One region of the Brevibacterium sp. VCM10 genome, then DNA from elsewhere that is predicted to be linked to it. Evidence: riboswitches for the same ligand, from Rfam matches in the RefSeq annotation. Region 1 holds a riboswitch; the other holds the start of a gene.

Region 1 (4,561 bases):
CAGCTCACATTCTCTGGGTCCGGGCGGCTACGAAACGCTGCTCGTCCTCGATGATGCCGACGGCATCCCCATGGTCACATTCACCGCTGCCCACAGTTCGACCGACATCGAACACACTCAGCCGCAGGAGCCGTATCTGGCGATGCTGCGCACGGGCACGGCCGAGGTCAGAGCCGCTTCTGGGCTTCCCCAGCCCGCAGCTGCACAAGCGTGAGGTCGAGCAGCGGAGTCGCGACTCCTAACTCCTCTGCCTTGGCCGACAGGTCGCCGAGGATGTGCTCCGTTTCGCTCGGCAGCCCTGCCGTCACATCCCGGTAGAGGGATGAGGTGAAGGCCGAACCGTCCGCGGTGAGCATCTGCAGCGTCATGTCGTGGGAGGCCTCCGACACCGGGTGTCCGGCCGCGGCCGCCACGGCTTCGAGTTCGTCGATGATGGCATGCACGTGCGATCTGCCGCCGGCCGCCATGATCGCCCCGACGGGAGCGCGGAACAGGCATGTGACGACTCCCGCCGCGGCGATGAAGGTCCACTTCTCCCACAGCCCGTCGATGATTCCGTCGACGAGCTGGAGCTTGAATCCGGGGACGTCGAGAGCCGCGGAGATTCGCGTGGGTACGGCCGCGGCGTGAAGGTCGCCGATGGTCATCACCGCAAGGTCGGTGAGCTGGACGACGGCTCCGTCTCTGATCGTGCCGACGATCTTGACGAACCCACCGAGCACCTGACCGGGGTACCTGTGCTGCAGCTTCTCGATCTGAGCCATGCCGTTGAGGAACGGGATGATCGTCGTCTGCTCCCCCACAGCCGGTCCGATATCGTCGATGACCGAGTCGAGTCCACCCGCTTTGACCGCGACGATGACGATGTCGAAGATCCTCGGTGAGGCGCTGAGCTCCTCGGCGGTGATGACATCGACCTGGTTCGTCCGATCGGCACCGGGAGCGGTGAAGCGCAGTCCGTTCGCGCGGACCGTCGCCGCCCGAGCCTGCCGGAGCAGGAACGTGACATCGCGTCCGGCCTCCTGCAGATAGGTGCCGAACGCTCCGCCGGTGGCGCCTGCCCCGGCGATGAGAATCGACAGGCCGGCACCTGCATCGATTCCGTCGGATGCGCTGTCAGCTGCTGGGGTCATTCCAACTCCTCCTTGAGCACCCGTGCGGCCGCAGCGGGGTCGTCTGCCGAGGTTATCGCACGGACGACGACGGCACGGTTCGCGCCCGCCTGCCGGATCGCGTCCAGTCTCTCCCCTGCCGCGATGCCGCCGATCGCGAACCACGGTTTGCTCGCCTCGGCGGCGGCAGCGGTCAGCAGTGCCGTCCCCACAGCGGCACGGCCGGGTTTCGTCGGGGTCTCCCAGACCGGCCCGACACAGAAATAGTCGGTCTCCGGGTCCGCCTCGGCGGCGAGCGCCTGCTCGAGGGAATGGGTGGAGCGGCCGAGGAGGACGTCGGGGCCGAGCACGGCTCTGGCCTGAGCACTGGTGAGATCTCCCTGACCGACGTGGAAGACGTCGGCGTCGGTCAGCAGCGCGACATCGGCGCGGTCGTTGACGGAGAAGAGCTTGCCGTGGCGTGCGGCGGCATTCCTGAGGACTTCCAATGCGGCGATCTCGGCGCGGGCCTCGAGGCTCTTGTCCCTCAGCTGGATGATGTCGACTCCCCCACGGTAGGCGGCGTCGAGGAACTCGGTGAGGTCGCCTTGAGCGGTTCGGGCATCGGTGCACAGGTAGAGCGACGCTTCGGCCAATCGGGCCTGCCTCCAGGTCCTCTTTTTCTGCCGCGCTGCGGTGCGCGGTGGCATCTGTGTGGTCATGGTCATAGAGTAGAGGAGTTCGCGGGAGCCTCCCAACGAGGCTGAGAGGGCGTAGGAGCCGACCGTCAGACCTGATGCGGATCATGCCGCCGGAGGGAGAAGCTGTGAGAGTCATCGTCGTCGGCGCCGGGATCATCGGCCTGTCCACGGCCTGGTATCTGCGCCGTTTCGGTGCCGAAGTCACCATCGTCGATCCTGCCCCCGCCCAGGGTGCGAGCCATGCCGCCGCGGGGATGATCGCTCCCGCCGCCGAGGTAGTCTGGGGGCAGACTCCCCTGTATCCGCTGATGCGGACCTCGGCTCAGATGTACCCGGAATTCGCCGCAGAGGTGGCGAGCGCCACCGGCACCGATCTCGGTTTCACAGATGCCGGGACCGTGGTGTGTGCGGGTGACCGGGCTGATCTGCAGGCTCTGCGGGAGCTGCGCGAAGCACAATCGCGATCGGGTTTCGCCACCGAGCTCATCACCGGCAGTGCCGCCCGCCGTATCGAACCGTCGCTGTCGCCTGCCGTGGCCGGGGCCGTGCACATTCCCGGTGATCACTCGATCGACCCCCGTCGTGTATCGGCGGGACTGTTGTCTGCTCTTACGGCCGGCTCAGAGTCGCTTCTTATTCGGCAGCGGGTGGCCGAGCTGCTGGGCGATGGTGCGGCGACGACCGGCGTCACGCTGGGAGACGGCCGCCTGTTGGAAGCCGATCAGGTGGTCGTCTGCGCCGGCAGCGCCATCACCGAGATCGCCGGTGTCCCGCCGCTGCCGATCCGGGAAGTCTGGGGTGATGTGCTGCGCCTGCGTGCCCCCGCCGAGGCGACTCCCCTGCTGACTCGGACCATCCGCGGGCTGGTCAACGGCCGCCCCGTCTACCTGGTCCCCCGCCCCGACGGTGAGATCGTGCTCGGTGCCAGTTCCCGCGAGGACGGACTCTCCGGCACCCCTGCCGGGGCGATCCACCGGCTGCTCTCTGACGGGCAGCGATTGGTCCCGGGCATCGTCGACGCGGAGATCACCGACATCACCACCCGCGCTCGCCCCGGTTCTCCCGACGACCTGCCGATGATCGGGCGCATCGATCCCGGCTGCGTTGTGAGCACGGGGTACTTCCGCCATGGCATCCTCTTGGCCCCGTTCGGCGGCCGCCTCGGCGCCGAGCTCGCCCTGGGTGTCGCCTCCGACTGGCCTCCTGACGGAGCGCTCGAGTCCGTGTCCCCGCACCGCTTCGCCACAAACCACACCACTGCCCACCTGATGAGGAGCAACTCATGACCGATCGCGAACACTCACCGACCATCGTCCTCAACGGCGACCATCATGAGCTGCCGGGTGCCACCTCGGCGCTCGACCTCATCGCCGAGGTCACCGGACGGGAGCTGAACCCCGATGGGACACCGGCCGACGGCGGACGCTTAGGGCTGGCCCTGGCCGTCGACGGCGAGGTCATCCGTCGCGGTGCCTGGTCCGGGTTCGCCCTGGCCGACGGGCATACCGTCGACATCGTCACCGCAGTGCAGGGAGGCTGAGATGAGCTGGATGGTCGATGACGTGGAGATGTCGTCTCGCCTCGTGATGGGCACGGGCGGGGCAAGTTCCCTGAGCATCCTCGAAGACGCCCTCGTGGCCTCGGGAACCGAGCTGACCACGGTGGCGATGCGCCGCTTCGACGCCGAGTCCCGGGATTCGGTGTTCACCATGCTGCAGCGTCTGGGAATCCGGGTGCTGCCGAACACGGCCGGCTGCTATACGGCCCGGGATGCCGTGCTCACCGCCCGACTGGCCAGGGAGGCCCTGGAGACGAACTGGGTGAAACTCGAGGTCATCGCCGATGAGGTCACCCTGCTCCCGGACCCCGTCGAGCTCTTCACCGCCGCCGAGGAACTCGTCCTCGACGGTTTCACGGTCTTCGCCTATACGAACGACGATCCGGCCCTGGCGAAACGTCTGGAGGATGCCGGGGTGGCCGTGGTGATGCCGGCAGGTGCCCCGATCGGCAGCGGGCTGGGCATCCTCAACCCTCACAACATCGAGACCATCGTCTCCCGGGCGCAGGTGCCCGTCATCCTCGACGCCGGTGTCGGCACCGCTTCGGACGCGGCTCTGGCGATGGAGCTCGGGTGCACTGCGGTTCTCCTGGCTTCTGCGGTCACTCGCGCTCACGACGCACACGCCATGGCTCGGGCGATGGCTCTGGCCGTCGAGGCCGGGCATCTGGCGGCCGGAGCCGGGAGGATTCCCAAGCGGCCGTTGGCTTTGGCATCATCGCCGTTCGACGGAATGGTCGCAGCACAATGACCGCCGCTGCTGCCTCTCCGCCGTCGCTGCCTCCGTTCGTCGACCCCGCGGACTCCCTGTCCCGGGCGGAGCTGGATCGCTACTCCCGACACCTGAGCCTGCCGGGTTTCGGGCTCGAGGGACAACGGAGTCTGCGGGCCGCCTCGGTGCTGGTCATCGGGGCCGGAGGACTCGGTTCACCGGTGCTCAGCTATCTCGCCGCTGCCGGGGTCGGACAGCTGACCATCATCGATGACGATGTGGTCGAGTCGTCGAACCTGCAGCGCCAGATCATCCATCGCGACGAAGATGTGGGCCGACCGAAGGTCGCCTCTGCCGCCGATGCCGTGCACCGGCTCGATCCGAACCTCGAGGTGCGCGCGGTCGAGGAACGGCTGAGCCCGGAGAATGCGCTCGACCTCTTCGCTGAACACGATGTCGTCATCGACGGAGCGGACAACTTCGCCACCCGATACCTGTC
Region 2 (4,561 bases), on a different contig from region 1:
CGGTCGTCTGCGCTTCGGGTTCGTCATCGCTGATGAGCAGGGCCGCCTCGGGGAGGTTGGGGGTGATGAGGTCGGCGACGGGCAGCAGGTGGGTGCGCACGGCGTCGACGGCATCGGCCTCGAGGAGGCGATGGCCGGAGGTCGCGATCATCACCGGGTCGACGGTGAAGAAGCCGAGCCGGCCTTCGGCGGCGCGGGCGACGACGAGTTCGACGAGGTCACGGCTGCCGAGCATCCCCGATTTCGTCGCATCGACGGGCAGGTCGCCGAGCACGGACTCGAACTGATCGGCGACGAAATCGACGTCGATCGGATAGACGCGCGACACCCCGTGCGTGTTCTGCGCGACGAGGGCGGTAATGACGGTCGTGCCCATGGTCTTCCGCGCGGTGAAGGTCTTGAGGTCGGCGTGAATACCGGCGCCGCCGGAGGGGTCGGTGCCGGCGATTGACAAGGTGATCGGCGGGCGGGTCGTCACTGGTCGCTCCCGGTGAAAGCGGCCAGCAGCTCTTCGGCCGCCGACTTCGGATCGTCGGCCAGGCAGATCGCCGAGACCACACAGATTCCGATCAGTCCACGTCCGTGCAGGTCGGGGGCACGGTCGGCGGTGATGCCGCCGATGGCGACGGCGGGGAGGCCGGCTTCTGCCGCCAGCTCGCCGAGGCGCTCCGGTCCGATGCCGTCGGGGGCGTCGGCTTTTGTGGAGGTGTCATAGACCGGTCCGATGCCGACGAGGTCGACGACTCCGGAGTTGCGGGCGGCGGCGAATTCGTCGCTGTTCGCGGCCGAGAGACCGATGAGCGGTGCCGCACCCAGGGCGGCGCGCACCTCGGCGACGGTGGCATCGGTTTGGCCGACGTGGATGTGCACGGTCTCGCCTTCGTCGATGAGGCGGCGGGCCACCTCGACGCGGTCGTTGAGGACGACGGGGACCGTGCGGTCGGTGTCGCGGGTGGCGGCGTCGACGGCGGCGATGACCTGGCGGGTGAGCGAGTAGAAGCCGGCGTCGTCGATGTCCTTGTCGCGGACCTGGACGATGCCCACTCCCCCGGCGACGGCGGCCTGCACGGTCTCGGCGACGGTGCGGCCGGCGGTTTCGCATTGCGCGGAGTCGGTGACGAGGTAGAGGCGCGTGTCGATTCCGGCGAAGCGGTCGGTCACGGCGGCGCGGTTAGCGGCGGCGCCGTTCGGGTTGTCAGCGATGTGGGCGGCGGCGCGGTCCGGGGTGTCAGCGATGTGGGCGGCGGCGCGGTCCGGGGTGTCAGCGATGTGGGCGGATCCGGCGGTCATGCCTGGACGCCTTCGTTGGCGGTATCGCTGACAGTGGTGAGCGTGTCGAGGCTGATTCTCGCCTGTGCGAGTCGGTCACCGTCGACGGCGTGGAGTGCGTCGAGGAAGTTCACCGAGTAGCTGCCCGGCCCCTTCGCGCCGTCGGCGGCGAGTTCGCCGGCGACCGCGAAGTGCGCGTGGGCGGCGACGACGGCTTCGAACCTCGCCGAGGCGGCCCCACCGTCCCCGGACCCGTTCGTGGCGTTGACGGCCGAGGCATCGGCGTCGGGGTCGGCCAGTCCTGCCCGGGCGGCAGCCAGGTAGGCGACGGTGACGGCGCCGAGAGAGCACCCGGTGCCGATGACCAGCGGCATGAACTCATGTCCGCCGGTGATGCGGGCGACGTGGTCGGTGCCGTCGATATGGGCGACGACGGCATCGGTGGGTCCGGACACGGCGACGATGGCCCCGGTTTCCCTGGCCAGCTTTGCGGCGGCGGGGAGGACGGCATCGACTTCATCGGTGGAGTCGACGCCGCGACCGCCGAGTCCGACTCCGGCGAGAGCTGCGATCTCGGAGGCATTGCCGCGGATGGCGGTGGGGTGATCGGCGGCGGCGCGGCGGATGCGGGAGGTGCGGAAGTCGACGGCGCCGACGCTCACGGGGTCGAGGACCCAGGGTTTGCCGGCGGCGTTGGCGACGTCGATGGCGGCATCGGCGGCGAGCAGCTGATGGTTGGAGGCGGTGCCGAAGTTGACGAGGACTCCGCTGGCGATGCCGGCGAACTGTCCGGCGTCGGCTTCGTGGTCGAGCATCGCCGGGGAGGCGCCGACAGCCAGGAGCACGTTCGCGCTGAACTGCTGCACGACGGTGTTCGTGATGCATTGGATGAGTGGATTGCTTGCGCGCAGTCGCGCATTCGCAGAACGCAGGTCGAAGTCAACCATGACGATCCCTTCGCTAGTATGGCCCAGATCAGGTTCGATGGGTGTTCTCTCAGCCTCGGTGTCCTCCGTGCGCAGCTCTTCGGTGCGAACGGATCTTCATGAGGCACCCCATGTCATTGGCTCCGACTGTATCAGCCCGGCTGAGGCACGGCGACTCCTTGGATGCTCAGTGCCGACCGCTCGACTTGACGTCGCTGTATCAAGCTGTGCATTGCGCGCTCGACGCTCAGGCGAGCGGTCGGCAGAGGGAGCTCTTGCGGAACCGAGCGGTCGACGACAGCTTGAGCGCTCAGCGTTGAGCGGACGCCCCTGTGCCGCCGACCCGGCACTACCCCCGCCCGACGTACCTCTGGCCGCGGCGGCTGAGCGCATCGATGACTACGGCGGTGAGCAAGACGAGCGCGGTGATGATCTGCTGTGCATCGGAGTTGAAGCCGATGAGGTAGAGACCGTTGTTGATCGCGCCGACGACCAGTGCGCCGAGCACTGCCGCCCAGGCGGTTCCGCGACCACCGAACAGCGAGGTGCCGCCGATGACGGCCGCAGCGATCGCGTTGAGCAGGTCCTGCGTGCTCACCAGCGTCGATCCCGCGTTCGTCGTCACTCCGGTCTTGATGAATCCGAACAGAGCGGCCAGCACTCCGGCAGCCATGAACACGCTGATGCGCACCCAGGTCACGCGGATGCCGGCACGTCGGGCGGCTTCGACCTTGCCGCCGACGGCGTAGATCGAACGACCATAACGGGTCTTGCGCAGCACGAGGTCGATGATGATCGCGATGACGATCATGAGGAAGAACGGCATCGCCAGACCGAAGTCCTGATTGACGAGGATGAGGAAGCCGAACACGATCGCGGCCAGCAGGACGATCCTCACGGTCACCGAAGTCCAGCTCGGAGCGCTGAGACCCTCCCGGTGGCGGCGCAACTTCGAATAGATGATGCCGACGCCGAATCCGATGATCGCGATCGCACCGAAGACATAGGCCCAGATCGCCGGGAAATAGAAGCTCGCGAAGTCGAAGGCGAAGGTGTCCGACATCGACAGGTTCTTCTGCGTACCCAGGGTTGTCAGCGTCAGGCCGGTGAACGCGAGCAAGCCGGCCAGGGTCACCACGAACGCCGGGATGCCGACGACGGCGAAGAACCAGCCCTGGATCGCACCGACGACCAGGCCGAGCAGCAGCATGATGACCAGCGCCAGGGCCGGCGGCACACCTTGCCTCACCACCAGAACACCGAGCAGCGAGGCGGCCAATCCGCCCAACTGCGCCAGGGAGAGGTCGATCTCGCCGAGGAGCAGGATGAGGTTGATGCCCAGGGCAAGTATCGCGAGGAATGCGACCTGGGTGGAGAGGTTGACGAGGTTGGCCGGAGAGATGAAGTTCGAGTCGGCCGTCTGGAAGACGATGACGATGACGATGAGGGCGAAGATGACCGGGAACGATCCGAGCTGGCCCTCTTTGACCCGTCGCAGGAACGTTCCGACGACGCCTTCGTGAGTAATCCGTTCGTCGGTGATGAAGGAATTGCGGGTCATCGACGCTCACCCCTCCGTGCCGCACGCTTGGTCACGACGTTGTCGCTGGCCCCGGTGATCGCGGCCACGAGCACGTCCGTGCGTTCGTCGCCAGGGAAGTCACCGGCGTCCTTGCCCAAGCGCAGCACGTGCACCCGCTCGCACACAGCCTGCACGTCAGCCATATTGTGGCTGACGAGCAGCACCCCGAGGTCACGTTCCTTCAGCCGTTCGATGAGGTTGAGCACCTCGGCCGTCTGGGCGACACCGAGCGCCGCCGTCGGCTCGTCGAGCATGACCAGGGAGGGTTCGCCCAGCAGCGAGCGAGCGATCGCGACGGTCTGACGCTGACCGCCGGACAGGGCCGCGATCGGCACTCGCACGCTCGGGATCTTCGCTGACAGACTGCGCAGCAGCTCCCAGGATTTGGCCTCCATGGACACCTCGTCGAGCACTCCGCCGCGGGTCTTCTCATGTCCGAGGAAGAGGTTGGCGACGACGTCGAGGTTCTCGCACAGGGCCAAGTCTTGGAACACGGTGGCCACTCCGGCCCTCTGCGCGTCCTTCGGGGAGGAGAACCTCTGCGCCATTCCGTTCATGATGAGCTCGCCCTCATCGGCGGCATGGACTCCGGCGATGACCTTGATCAGCGTCGATTTGCCGGCGCCGTTGTCGCCGACAAGGCCGACGACCTCGCCGCGGCCGACGCTGAGATTGATGTCGGTCAGTGCCTGAACGGCACCGAATCGCTTGTTGATTCCGCGCAGTTCGAGCACCGGCTCGCTGTCGCTGCCCGGCGTCCGCGTCGCTGCGGATGCCGGTTCAG

Evidence for each region. A riboswitch is a leader RNA that binds a small molecule or an ion and turns the genes downstream of it on or off. The one in region 1 is predicted to bind thiamine pyrophosphate.
Region 2: linked by a shared signal. The riboswitch ahead of AD89_RS0101545 (hydroxyethylthiazole kinase) and the one ahead of thiO (glycine oxidase ThiO) in region 1 are both predicted to bind thiamine pyrophosphate.

Annotation. Positions count from the first base shown of each region.
Region 1 is NZ_JAJB01000028.1:53,646-58,206, reverse strand. Features, by position in the region: gene AD89_RS0108350 (hypothetical protein) at 1-214, shown strand, start outside; gene AD89_RS0108345 (ketopantoate reductase family protein) at 168-1,133, opposite strand; gene thiE (thiamine phosphate synthase) at 1,130-1,813, opposite strand; TPP riboswitch at 1,825-1,928, shown strand; gene thiO (glycine oxidase ThiO) at 1,918-3,078, shown strand; gene thiS (sulfur carrier protein ThiS) at 3,075-3,332, shown strand; gene AD89_RS0108325 (thiazole synthase) at 3,334-4,101, shown strand; gene moeB (molybdopterin-synthase adenylyltransferase MoeB) at 4,098-4,561, shown strand, end outside.
Region 2 is NZ_JAJB01000008.1:23,887-28,447, forward strand. Features, by position in the region: gene thiD (bifunctional hydroxymethylpyrimidine kinase/phosphomethylpyrimidine kinase) at 1-478, opposite strand, end outside; gene thiE (thiamine phosphate synthase) at 475-1,290, opposite strand; gene AD89_RS0101545 (hydroxyethylthiazole kinase) at 1,287-2,216, opposite strand; TPP riboswitch at 2,204-2,337, opposite strand; gene AD89_RS0101555 (sugar ABC transporter permease) at 2,545-3,756, opposite strand; gene AD89_RS0101560 (ATP-binding cassette domain-containing protein) at 3,753-4,561, opposite strand, start outside.